4 regions of the Halomonas bluephagenesis genome follow, and region 3 is predicted to be linked to each of the others. Evidence: predicted binding sites of a transcription regulator. Region 3 holds the regulator's gene; each other region holds the start of a gene.

Region 1 (3,196 bases), 1.2 Mb from region 3:
GACTATCTTCGTCGCTGGATGCTGATTTTCGGTGTGTTGAAAGACAGTACGCGAGAACATGCTGAGTTAATTCTTACTCGTGCTCATTTGTGCGAGCTACTGACAAAAGCGCATCAAGTTCGAGGCAGCCGAGGAGCTGATGCCTATTTGGTGGGGCTGATGTCGGGCGTCGACTTACTGCTTAAGATTGATCCATCGACATTTATCGAGTCAGTTAACGTCAGTAAAGCGATTGCTGACGCAGTTGTGAATGAAACAGGCATTCTTGGCAAGCAGCTTAAATTGGCACGCAAGATTGAGCGGTGTGTGATGTTAAAGCATATGGATGTATTGGAGCCGTCTTGGCTGGAGCTATATTGCCAAGCGCGTAGGCATGCGGTTGAGGTTGTAAAGCTTTCGGAAACACTATGATTATCTGGCAAAGCCGGTGACGTGAGCTTAGCTATTTGGCGGTGACCGTTTTCTGGAGTGGTAAGCAGAAAGCGTCTTATCTGTAGCCACGTAGCTTTGGCCTCATAGGTAAGATCTTAAAGTTCTGGTCTTAAAGTTCTAGCCTCCTAATAACCCCTAAGTGAGATGTCATGCTGAGGCCATCAGCAAGTAAATTGGCGAAGCCTAGAACATAAGCGCCATCAGTGGTCAGACACCTGCGCAAAAAGCCACAGAATCAGAGCTCGCACCAAATTCGCTCGCGTAAGTCCTCGCTGAGTTCCGATACCTTGCGCATGCGGTTAAAAGTGGCCTCTGTCATGTCTCCTGCGATGCTGTGGTAGCAAGCTGCCATTGATGCTGGGGTTTGAGGTCCTTCAAAACCGAGCATGCAGCAGGTTAGCTTGCTGTAGATGGGGGCCACGGTTGAAATGAAATCAAGCTCATACCGAAGTGCTTCGTTAACAGTTTCTAGCCAGACGCGTTGCAGCTTTGCGGCCGAATGTGTGGCTTCCACCCAAGGCTGATGCCAAAGAACCAGTATCGTATCCTTGTTGGTTGTATTCGCTGTCAGGTTGGGAAACATTAACGTTGTCATTGTATTGGTTCCTTATGTGCAGTTAGGAGTCGAACCCTGTTAGGAATAGCATAGTCGCGCCCGGAATAAAGGTTGTCATTAGTAGCTGCTTCTTTGACGCTGATCATATTTTTACTAACTACGAGAAGGTTTAGCTCTTTAGTTTGATTCTTACGACCTATTCCAAAAATTAACGGATCAAAATAGCTAATTAAATGCTGAGCGACGCTACTTAGCCTGGGTGGCGTGGCGTTTTTTGCGTTGCATCATTTCCTTGTTACTTTATGGATAACAGTAGTACTGCAGCGCAGCAACCTGCTGTAAGCTGACAATATATTTAACAAGGGAGCTTATGGATGGAAAACCCTCAAACACCTGCCAAGTCATCGCGAGAGTGGCATAGTGCCTCGATAGATCAAGTGCTTGAGTGGCAGGGTGTTACTGCCGACGGCCTATCTACCACTGAGGCTCAAGCGCGTATAGAGCGCTATGGTCCGAATCGTCTTCAGCAGGCCCAGGGGCGACCTTGGTATCGACGTTTACTAGATCAGCTCAATAATATTTTAATTCTTATTCTGCTGGTTGCTGCTGTTGCCAGTTTCCTGCTTGGGCATGTAATAGACTCTGCGGCCATTGTGGGAGTGGTGGCCGTGATTGCGCTGATTGGTTTTATCCAGGAAGGAAAAGCTGAACAGGCACTTGATAGCATCCGTAACATGCTGTCTCCCCAGGCCAACGTCTTACGAGACGGTAAGCGCACCACAATTCCTGCCGAAGCGTTAGTGCCTGGGGATATCGTGCTAGTAGAGAGCGGTGACCGGATACCAGCGGACGTGCGATTGATTGAAGCGCGACGTTTTCGCACTGAAGAGGCGGCTTTAACAGGAGAGTCGGTTCCTGTGGAGAAGCAGGCTGGCCCTGTTAATGCAGATACGGATCTTGCTGAGCGCAGCAGTATGGCGTTCGCCAGCACGATCGTGGTGCAAGGCAATGCCCGTGGTTTGGTAGTTGAAACGGGGCGTCACACTGAAATCGGTAAAATTTCAGAACTTCTGCGTGGTGTGGAAAAAATTAAAACGCCGCTGCTTCAGCAGCTTGATCGAGCGGGCAGGGTGCTCGCAGTTTTTATCTTAGCTGCGGCAGCCATTACCGCGTTGTTAGGTACGTTACTTCACGATCAGCCCGCTGCGGATATGTTCATGGCTGCTGTTGGGCTGGCGGTAGCCGCTATTCCCGAAGGGCTACCCGCCATTGTCACCATAGGGCTCGCGCTTGGCGTGCAAAGCATGGCGAAGCGCAACGCGATTATTCGCCGGCTTCCTGCAGTAGAAACGTTGGGCTCTATCTCGACTATTTTTTCCGATAAAACGGGCACGCTGACGCGCAATGAAATGACAGCTCAAGCGATTTGGCTGGGTGACGAGCAATTTATCATCGATGGCATTGGGTTTGCGCCCAAAGGTGCTTTTTATCGACTGCACGCCAGCGGTGAACCAGAGTCGGAACGTGTCGATGTGTCTAGCACTCTTCCGTTAAGCGATTTCTTGCGTGCGGGCGTATTGTGTAACGACACAGAGCTACATCAGCAGGCGGGGCAGTATCAGATTTACGGTGACCCAACAGAGGGCGCGTTGGTGGTTGCCGGGGAAAAAGCAGGGCTTAGTACGTCGGAGGTGCGCCAACAGTTTCCGCGGCTTGATGCGATTCCTTTCGAGTCAGATTTTAAGTATATGGCCACGCTGCATGCAGAAGCTGACGGTCAGCGTGTCTTTGTAAAGGGAGCGCCTGATCGCTTGATAGAAATGTGCGATAGCGTTGCTACCAAGCAAGGCGCTATCGACATTGATCGTAATGAGTGGGAAAACCGTATTCACGAACTTTCCTCGCAGGGTTTACGCGTGCTGGCCATTGCGGATAAACCAGCTTCGGCTATTGATGAGCTTGATCATCACCATATTGATGGCGGGTTGCGCTTATTGGGAATTATTGGCTTGCTAGACCCGCCAAGAGAAGAGGCGATTGAGGCGGTTAAGCGTTGCCAACAAGCGGGTATTCGTCCCGTTATGATTACCGGTGATCATGCTTCAACAGCGCTGGCTATTGCCAAACAGCTGGGGTTTGCGCAAACCCAGAAAGCGCTTACTGGGCGAGAAATTGAAGCGATGTCCGATGCAGCGTTAGAAGACATCA
Region 2 (3,196 bases), 580 kb from region 3:
GCAGCAACCTGAGCAATACCGGCACCCATGGCACCTGCGCCAATCACACCAATAACGGCAGACGTGGGAAGGGCTGGCATATCACTCTCCCTTGAAGGTGGGGCGACGTTTCTCGATAAAAGCGCTGACGCCTTCGCGGTAGTCTTCAGTGCGCCCGGCAAGGCGCTGCAGGTCGCGTTCCAGGTCGAGTTGCTCGTTGAAGCTGTTATCGCTGCTGGCATGCAGGGCGCGTTTGATCAGTGCCAAGCCGCGCGTCGGTTGAGTGGCTAGGTGGCGAGCCATGTTCATGGCTTCTTCCTGAAGCGCCTCATCATCGACGCAGCGCCAGATCATGCCCCACTGTTCGGCGGTCTCGGCGGGAAGCTTGTCGCCAAGCATTGCCAGCCCCTTGGCGCGCGCCATACCCACCAAGTTAGGCAGCGTCCAGGTGCCGCCGGAGTCTGGAATTAATCCAATCTTGCAGAAGGCCTGGATGAAGCTTGCCGAACGAGCAGCCAATACGATGTCGCAGGCCAGGGCGATGTTGGCGCCGGCACCTGCGGCCACGCCGTTCACCGCACAAATAGTCGGGAACGGCATATCTTTAAGGGCGCGCAGCATAGGGTTGTAGCGTTTTTCAAGCGACTCGCCGAGGTCGGGGGCTTGCTCGCCGGGCGCGACGCTGCGGTCGGAAAGATCCTGACCGGCGCAGAAGCCGCGGCCGTTGCCGGTCAGTAACAAAGCGCGAACGCTTGAGTCCTGGCGCACGGCCTTAAGTGCTTTGCGCATTTCAGCATGCATTTCAGTATTGAAGCTGTTCAGGCTGTCGGGGCGGTTCAGCGTGATACAGGCGACGCCATCTTCCACGGTGTAAAGCAGGGGCGCTTGGCTCATGGGTAATATCCTTGTGTCAGTGCCCTTGAAAAGTGGCAGGTCGTTTTTCTTGGAAGGCGCGAATGCCCTCTTCGCGGTCGGCGGTTCCCGCCAGTAAGGTGAACGCATGGCGTTCAAAGCGCAGGCCGGTGGCTAGGTCGGTATCCATTGCTTTGTGTAACGATTCCCGTGCCAAGCGCACGGCCAGCGGTGCCTTGGCGGCAATGCGTGTTGCAATTGCCATGGCGCGCTCTAGCGTTAATTCGGGCTGGGTAATCTCGCTAATCAGGCCAGCTTCGAGGGCGTGGCGAGCGGAAATAGGCTCGCCGGTCAGCACCATCTGGGTGGCCAGTGACTTACCCACCGCCCTAAGCAGACGCTGTGTGCCGCCAGCGCCTGGCATGATGCCCAGGTTGATTTCCGGTTGACCGAACAGGGCGTTTTCACCGGCGATGATGATGTCGGCATGCATAGCCAGCTCGCAGCCACCGCCCAACGCGTAGCCATTGACGGCGGCAATGATCGGTTTGCGAAAACGCGTAATGGTGGCCCAGTGGTGCTGGCGGGGATCTTCCAGCATGCCCACCAGATCGCGTTCAGCCATTTCGTTAATATCCGCACCGGCGGCGAACGCTTTCGCATTGCCGGTAATCACTACGGCGCGAACGTTGTTGTCACTATTAGCGTTGTTCAAGGTGTCGGCGAGCTCGCCGAGAAGTTGCGTATTAAGCGCATTCAGTGCTTCTGGACGATTCAGCGTGATGCATAAAACGCCTTCCTGGGGTGGGGTTATTTTTAGCGTAGTGGGCATTTTTACCTCAGTTCGGCCTGTGGCGCACAGGATGAATATCTGCCGAGTATAGGTTTATTTTGATACGCATCAATATTGTTTGGTTGTTATTAATGTGTCGCTTGCTGTTGTTTTTGATAATTTATTCCTTTTTAACAACAGCTTGTCTGTGTTTTTAGCGAATGCAAGAGTGTTATTAGACCATGGTATGAAAGGCGGGCGCGTGGCTAAAAAAGTGATCTTTAGCCAGTATGCATCGAGTTTTTTGATCGTGGTAGGCTAATTCTTAAGCAAGCGGTGCCAGGGAAAGCGTTTGATGTTTTGTTACGGAAAAGATAGTCTTCTTGCCTATAGCGTATCAAAAAAATAAGTGAGTGCAGGAGCGCCCCATGACGCAATCAGCGCAGCAGATGTTCGACCTTCATCGTGAGATTCTTGATCAGGCTGTCGACGCCATTTCTAGCCGTAATTTCTGGACGCCCTATCCAGAAAGCATGCGGAAATCCCCTGAGGATGCCGTTAAAGCGGCGCCGTCGACATTCGAGTCACTACTTAATCAGCCATTTACACTTAACGGTGTTGGCAGCACCCAGCAAGTGGGTGGCGAAGTGTCACCTTATGGTTTTGAACTCGGCATTACTTATGACCAGCCAAACCCCGACGAGCTGATAGCGGCCATGCAAGTAGCAATGCGTAACTGGCGGGATGCCGGGGCGCAAGCGCGCGTGGGGGTGTGTCTGGAAGTCCTGTCGCGCCTTAATGCCATGAGCCCAGAGATCGCCCAGGCAGTGATGCATACCAGCGGCCAGGGGCCGATGATGGCGTTTCAGGCCGGTGGTCCGCATGCTCAGGATCGCGGTCTTGAAGCCGTGGCGTACGCCTGGCAAGCAATGGCTCAGATTCCCGCTACCGCACAGTGGGTTAAGCCCCAGGGCAAGCATGATCCCATTGTCATGGATAAGCGTTTTCACATCGTGCCGCGGGGTATCTCGTTGGTAGTGGCCTGCTCTACTTTTCCCACCTGGAATACTTATCCTGGCTTTTTTGCCAGTCTGGCGACGGGCAACCCCGTCATTCTTAAGCCGCACCCTGGCGCTATTTTGCCTGTGGCGATGACCGCACGGGTTGTTCAACAGGTACTGGAGGAAGCGGGCTTTGACCCTTGTCTGGTTAGCCTGGTACCCGACACTGTCGATGCGCCGCTGACGAAAACGCTGGCGCTTGACCCTGCGGTAAAGCTGATCGACTTCACCGGCTCCAATGCCTTCGGTGATTGGCTGATAGAGAACGCCACTCAGGCTCAGGTGTTCGCTGAGAAAGCCGGTGTCAACACGGTCATTATCGACAGCGTGGAAAACCTCAAAGCGGTCACGGCGAATCTTGCTTTCTCGCTGAGCCTTTATTCTGGACAGATGTGCACAACCCCTCAGGCTATTTATGTACCCAGAAACGGTATTGAAACAGCGGATGGCCATTTGAGTTTTGACGACGTGGCGGCAGCGCTTGCCAAAGCCGTCCAAGCGTTTCTGAGCGACAACGACCGAGCCTGTACGG
Region 3 (3,196 bases):
TAATGAAAGCAGCCGACCGCTATCCCTATATGTGCATGTGCCCTTTTGTCGAAAAATTTGTTTCTATTGCGCGTGTAATAAAATCGCGACGAAAAATACCGCCCTTGCGGAACCTTACCTTTCTCGGCTAGATCGAGAAATGGTGCTTACGGCCCGTCATTTAGACACCTCTCGCCCGGTGCAACAGCTACACTGGGGCGGCGGCACGCCCACGTTTCTTACCTTGGCTCAAATGGGAGATCTGATTGATCGCTTAGATGCCCGTTTCGGTTTATCTAGCTCAGCTGATCGCGATTACGCCATTGAAATAGACCCCCGCGAAGCAGACGTGTTTACCTTGCGCCACCTACAGTCACTCGGCTTTAATCGGCTAAGCCTTGGCGTACAGGATTTAAACCCGCAGGTACAAAAAGCCATCAACCGTGTACAGCCCCGGGTACTCACCGAAACGTTAATGGAAGAAGCCCACCGTCTTGGCTTTCGCTCGCTCAATCTTGATTTAATTTATGGGCTACCATTTCAAACGGAAAAAAGCTTTGCCGAAACGCTGAGTCAGGTTATCGAACTAAACCCGGCACGGCTGTCCGTATTTAATTATGCGCACATGCCCACCCGCTTTGCTCCTCAACGACGCATTAACGAAGCAGACCTCCCCAGTGCCGATGAAAAACTGGCTATTTTGCATACCACCATTGAAATGCTGACTAACGCAGGCTATGTACATATTGGTATGGATCACTTTGCGCGCCCTGACGATAGCCTAGCGCTTGCTCAGCGTAACGGCACCTTGCAGCGCAATTTCCAGGGCTACTCTAGCCATGCACAGTGCGATTTAGTTGGATTAGGCGTATCCGCCATTTCACGGGTGGACGACGTTTACGCACAAAACCCGACTCGGCTTGACCAATATGAAGCGGCCTTAGATAAAGGTAAGCTAGCAACCGTCAAAGGATTAAGGTTAAATAAGGATGACCTAATACGAAGAGACGTTATTGAAAGGCTAATGTGCGACATGCATATTGATTTAGCGGACGTTGGAAAGCGTTGGCACATCGATGCTAATGACTATTTCTCCACCGCAACTGAACAGCTGGAAATAGCTGAGCAAGACGGCTTGATCACTCGCCATCAGCAAGTTATTAGCGCCACTCCCACTGGACAGCTGCTGATTCGCCACTTGGCGATGGCCTTTGATGCTCGCCTAGGTGACCAACCTACTCAGCGCTACTCGAAGATTGTATAAGCTTCTTGAGACGTCTTGCCCCTGGGCCTATGATGGCTAACGAGAAAGGGAGAATAATATGCCACACCCCGTCAGCCAACGACGTTCACTGCTGCAAGAGGCGCGCTGCCAAACCTGTAGCTTAAGCTCGTTGTGTCTACCGCTCGCCTTAGAGCTTGAGGACATGAGTCAGTTTGATGCCATCATCCGTCGTCGCGCACCACTCAAAAAAGGCGAGCCACTGTTTCGCCAGGGTGATCGCTTTACCAGTGTGTATGCCGTTCGCTCAGGCAGCCTGAAACAGGTGACCAGCGAGGGTAACGGTAATGATCAACTGACAAATTTCTACCTTCCCAGCGAACTGGTGGGATTGGACGGAATTGATGAAGAGCACTACCCCGGCAGTGTGATTGCGTTGGAAACCACCACGGTGTGTGAAATCCCGTTTGACCGCCTGGATATGCTTTCCGAAGAGCTGCCCGAACTACGCGGTCAGCTGTATCGAAGTATGAGTAAAGAGTTGCGTGACGACCGCCGTATGATGCGTTTACTGTCGCGCAAGACAGCCGACCAGCGGCTGGCGAGCTTTTTGGTCACTCTCTCAGACCGTTTCCGTCGACGAGGGTACTCGCCGTACAGTTTCAGACTCTCCATGTCCCGCGCTGACATTGGCAATTACTTAGGCTTGGCGGTAGAAACGGTCAGCCGTATTCTTAGCCGCTTTCAACAGCAAGACGTGGTGGCTGTTTCAGGTCGCGAGGTTAATATCCTAGATATGCGACGCCTCATCACATTGGCTGAAGAGGAAGAGCTAACGGCTAATCCACGGTAAATGCTTGAATACGCCCTTCCATCAATGCCGCTTGTTTGGCTTCAAGGCCAGCAAAGTCAAATAAATGGCGGGCTGCCAGCTGTGAAGGCGCTACATTGGTCACTGCCTTAAACATGCTTTCTAGACGTCCTGGGTGTTTTTTATCCCATTCCGCCAACATATCTTTGACGACTTGTCGCTGGAGGTTCGGCTGGGAGCCACATAAATTACAGGGAATAATGGGAAATTCCATTAAACGAGAAAACTCTGCAATATCTGCCTCCTTGCAGTAGGCAAGGGGGCGAATCACAATATTTTTACCATCATCAGATAAGAGTTTAGGAGGCATTGCTTTCAAGGTGCCGCCAAAGAACATATTAAGAAACAACGTTTCTAAAATATCTTCACGATGATGCCCTAGAGCAATTTTCGTCGCCCCAATCTCCTCGGCAAAGCCATAAAGAGAACCACGTCTTAATCGTGAGCAGAGCGCGCAGGTCGTTTTGCCCTCAGGGGTTTTCTCTTTCACCACCGAGTAGGTGTCGCGCTCTAGAATGTGGTATTCAACACCCACTTTATCCAGGTACTGGGGCAACACATGCTCTGGAAAACCTGGCTGTTTTTGATCCATATTAACGGCGACCAAGGAGAAATTAACCGGCGCATTGCGCTGCAGGTTAAGCAGTATCTCCAGCATCGTATAGCTATCTTTGCCACCAGACAGGCACACCATCACCTTGTCGCCTTCGCCAATCATTTGATAATCAATGATGGCGTTGCCAACTTCTCGCCGTAAGCGCTTTTGTAGCTTATTGAATTCACGCTTCTGCTTGGCGTCGTGATGCTCGGACTGAGTCTGTAAGTGATCAACAGAAGTGCTGCCAACAGCAACAGTTTTAGACGCAGCGGGATCAAAATAATCAGGTTGTAGCATGGTGTAGGCACTGCCGATGGTAGAAGAAGCAGCAGGCATTCTAACAATACTCACCACGTCCACCCAAGATAAACCCGTGGATTCATCGTATGCGGGTCGTAACCCTACCCCTGCTGGGCGATCTCACGCTGCAAACGCAGATACAAAAGCGCACTTGCGGTTGCATCCCCCAACCCCCCCATCCATTGGAGAGCGGGCATTTGCCAACGAGCAAGTGCTTCCGTTAGGC
Region 4 (3,196 bases), 1.1 Mb from region 3:
GCCCACTGGGAGAGCCTTACGCTTAATGTCAGCACTAGCGCACACCCAGAGACAATTCATGATTTTGGCGGGTTCCCACAAGCCCTCTTCGAGTGCCAGTATCCGGCTCCTGGCGACCCAGAACTGGCTAAACGAATTGCGATGATGCTGGGAGCCGAATGCGTAGAGCGAGGCTTTGATCACGGCGTCTGGGTGCCGCTTTCATTGATGTTTCCAGAAGCGAATGTGCCGGTCGTTTCCCTGTCGCTACCTGTGCGCTGGGGAAATGACGCACTAGTGACGCTAGGCGAGCGCCTATCCACCCTGCGAGAAGAAGGAGTTCTGATCATTGGCTCCGGCAGCCTGACCCATAATTTATATGAAATCCTGCCCCAGGGCAGCCTCGCCCCCGCATGGGTACATGAGTTTTCCCATTGGGTTAGCGAACATATTGAAGTCAATGATCGCCAAGCGCTACTCAGTTGGGAGCACGCTCCAAAAGCGCTTGAAAACCACCCGACCCCTGAACACTTCCAACCCTTGCTGGTGGCCATGGGGTCAGGTGGCGCTGCGACTCAGCTACACCACAGCGTAGAGCATGGCGTGCTGGCGATGGATGTTTACGCGTTTAGCTAACAGCAATACCTAAAGATACAGGTTGGGCTTTTCGGGCAGAGCTAAGATCACGCATTAAAAGCGCAAACTCAATCTGCTCAGGGCTAATGCTGACACCTGGCACGGGGAGGCGTACCCGATGCCCCGAGCCAGGTGCAGCGTGTTGGGCTTCGCCGCGCACGTTTTCCATGCGTTCAAGCACAAAGCGGTGATTGCCACTTGGCAGCATGAGCTCCATGCTATCGCCCACTTCAAAGCGATTTTTAACCTCAATGTCCAACCAGCCACGAATGGGGTCGTAGCCCAGCACTTCACCGACAAACTGTTGGTGCACACCGATGGAGCTACCCTGCTCATAACTTTGAAACTCATCGTGCACATGACGGCGATAGAAGCCTTCGGTATACCCTCTGTTCGCTAAGTTCTCTAGCTCGTCCATTAACCCCATATTAAAGGGGCGGCCTGCAACGGCGTCATCGATTGCGCGGCGGTAAACCTGCGTGGTCCGTGCGACGTAGTAATGGGATTTTGTCCGCCCTTCGATCTTGAGCGATGCTACCCCCATTTTTGTCAGGCGAGCCACGTGCTGTACTGCACGCAAATCCTTGGAGTTCATAATGTAGGTGCCGTGTTCATCTTCATACACAGGCATCAGCTTGCCGGGGCGAGTGACGTCTTCAATCAGCGCCGAAAGTTCGCTCTGATCAGCCCCCACCATTCTACCGCCATGCTGAGCTGGCATCAGGTCGCCCGTATCATCCTGGGTAGCTGCTATGGTGTTGTATTTCCAACGGCATGCATTGGTGCAGGTGCCTTGGTTGGGGTCGCGGTGGTTGAAATAGCCCGATAACAAGCAGCGCCCAGAGTAGGCAATACATAGCGCACCATGAACGAAGGTTTCGATCTCTAAACTGGGGCACTCGGCACGTATTTCGCCAATCTCATCAAGGGATAGCTCTCGAGACAAAATGATACGGCTGATGCCCTGGCGCTGCCAGAACTGCGCGGCGGCCCAATTCACTACATTGGACTGCACCGACAGATGGATCTCTTGATCTGGCCATCGATCACGAATCATCATAATCAAACCGGGGTCTGACATAATCAGCGCATCAGGCCCGGCCTCAATCACCGGTTCCATATCCCGAAGATAGGTTTTCAACTTGCTGTTGTGCGGGGCAATGTTGGAAGCAACATAGAACTTCTTACCTCGCGCATGAGCGTACTCAATACCACGGTGCAAATTATCGATTTTAAAATCGTTGTTACGCACTCGAAGTGAATAGCGAGGCTGACCCGCGTAAACCGCGTCTGCCCCATAGGCAAACGCGTAACGCATATTTTTAAAGGTACCCGCAGGCGAGAGTAATTCGGGAGCTTGCATAGACAGTCACCGTTATCAGGACGATGGCGCAAGTGCGCAGTGTTGAAAGTGCCGGATTATAACCAGCTCACACAGCCTGTCTTGCTCAGCTATCTACTTTGCTGATCCAGATAAAAAAGTAATGGTCAAAAGCCTCTTTTGACACTTACGACGATTAATAACAGCGGTGTTTTATGCCGTTGGGCGGGGTTTTAGCGTCGTGCGGCGGTCATGGTAGGCAATCGCTAATCCGCTACCCATAATCAGCACACTGCCCACCCATACCCACAAATCGGGCAGCTCTCCCCAGAACCACCAGCCGAGCAGCACCGCCCAGAGCATCGCCGTGTAATCAAACGGTGCGGCAATTGCGGCAGGGGCAAAGCGGAATGCCAGGGTAATAAACGCGGTCGCTCCAATACCTAAAACACCCGCGGCCAAAAAACCAAGCCAGTGCCAAGGCTCTGGAGTTTGCCAAACCCAGGGCAAACTCAGAGTAGTGACAACAAATGGCACTAACGTCATATAGAACACCATTGCCCATAGGTGCTCCCGAGCACCATAGCGCCGCGCGGTAATCATCATCAGGGCATAAAAAAAGGCCGCTCCTAAAAGCGTTAGCGTGCCAAGCTGGAATGCATCTCCACCGGGGCGAACCACAATCAGCACGCCGGCAAAGCCAACTAGCGACGCGATTAATACGGGTGGATCGATCCGCTCACCGAGCAACGGCACCGACAGCAGCGTCACAAACAAAGGCGCCACAAAAGCGATAGCCGTGGCTTCTGCAAGCGGCAGTAGGGTAAGCCCCCAGACAAAACACACCATCGTGGCGGTATAAATCAGCCCCCTTAAAAGGTGTACACGGGGGCGCTTGGTACGCAACTTGCGCAATCCTCCCGCAAAATGCGCCAACAGCGCAATTAGCGGCAATGACACCAGCGTACGAAAAAAAATAATCTGCAGTGGCGAGTGTACTTCACCCAGCCACTTCGATACCGCGTCACCAAGCGCTAAGAACAGAACCCCTAAGCACATACAGAGGATACCTTTTAACGACGTAGTCACGACGCTCTCCTTTGCCCTCCGGACACTTTATCAGCCGGGATAAAACAACTAATAAAAAACCCCGCCAATGTGTCACTGGCGGGGTCGTGGGTCTAACGTGGATTTACAAACTTGCGTTGACCACCATGCATTCCATCCCCTGCGCCTGGAGCGTCCTACAAGCGCGCCTGG

Evidence for each region. Region 3 encodes FNR, which switches genes on or off when oxygen is low (the NO sensors DNR and NnrR bind a similar motif). Its sites were predicted from a motif close to TTGATNTANATCAA; they were not measured.
Region 1: a site for FNR is predicted at 1,121-1,134, ahead of REH51_RS18755 (HAD-IC family P-type ATPase). Genes of this name have one in related genera too.
Region 2: a site for FNR is predicted at 1,723-1,736, ahead of paaF (2,3-dehydroadipyl-CoA hydratase PaaF). Genes of this name have one in related genera too.
Region 4: a site for FNR is predicted at 2,080-2,093, ahead of trhP (prephenate-dependent tRNA uridine(34) hydroxylase TrhP). Genes of this name have one in related genera too.

Annotation. Positions count from the first base shown of each region.
Region 1 is NZ_CP133631.1:4,103,774-4,106,969, reverse strand. Features, by position in the region: gene REH51_RS18765 (EAL and HDOD domain-containing protein) at 1-411, shown strand, start outside; gene REH51_RS18760 (hypothetical protein) at 668-1,027, opposite strand; gene REH51_RS18755 (HAD-IC family P-type ATPase) at 1,363-3,196, shown strand, end outside.
Region 2 is NZ_CP133631.1:1,750,955-1,754,150, reverse strand. Features, by position in the region: gene paaH (3-hydroxyacyl-CoA dehydrogenase PaaH) at 1-80, opposite strand, end outside; gene paaG (2-(1,2-epoxy-1,2-dihydrophenyl)acetyl-CoA isomerase PaaG) at 82-873, opposite strand; gene paaF (2,3-dehydroadipyl-CoA hydratase PaaF) at 890-1,663, opposite strand; gene paaN (phenylacetic acid degradation protein PaaN) at 2,032-3,196, shown strand, end outside.
Region 3 is NZ_CP133631.1:1,173,543-1,176,738, forward strand. Features, by position in the region: gene hemN (oxygen-independent coproporphyrinogen III oxidase) at 1-1,243, shown strand, start outside; gene fnr (fumarate/nitrate reduction transcriptional regulator Fnr) at 1,302-2,054, shown strand; gene ttcA (tRNA 2-thiocytidine(32) synthetase TtcA) at 2,041-2,967, opposite strand; gene REH51_RS05335 (3'-5' exonuclease family protein) at 3,072-3,196, opposite strand, start outside.
Region 4 is NZ_CP133631.1:2,270,935-2,274,130, reverse strand. Features, by position in the region: gene REH51_RS10125 (DODA-type extradiol aromatic ring-opening family dioxygenase) at 1-615, shown strand, start outside; gene trhP (prephenate-dependent tRNA uridine(34) hydroxylase TrhP) at 608-1,978, opposite strand; gene REH51_RS10115 (DMT family transporter) at 2,150-3,025, opposite strand; gene REH51_RS10110 (D-alanyl-D-alanine carboxypeptidase) at 3,129-3,196, opposite strand, start outside.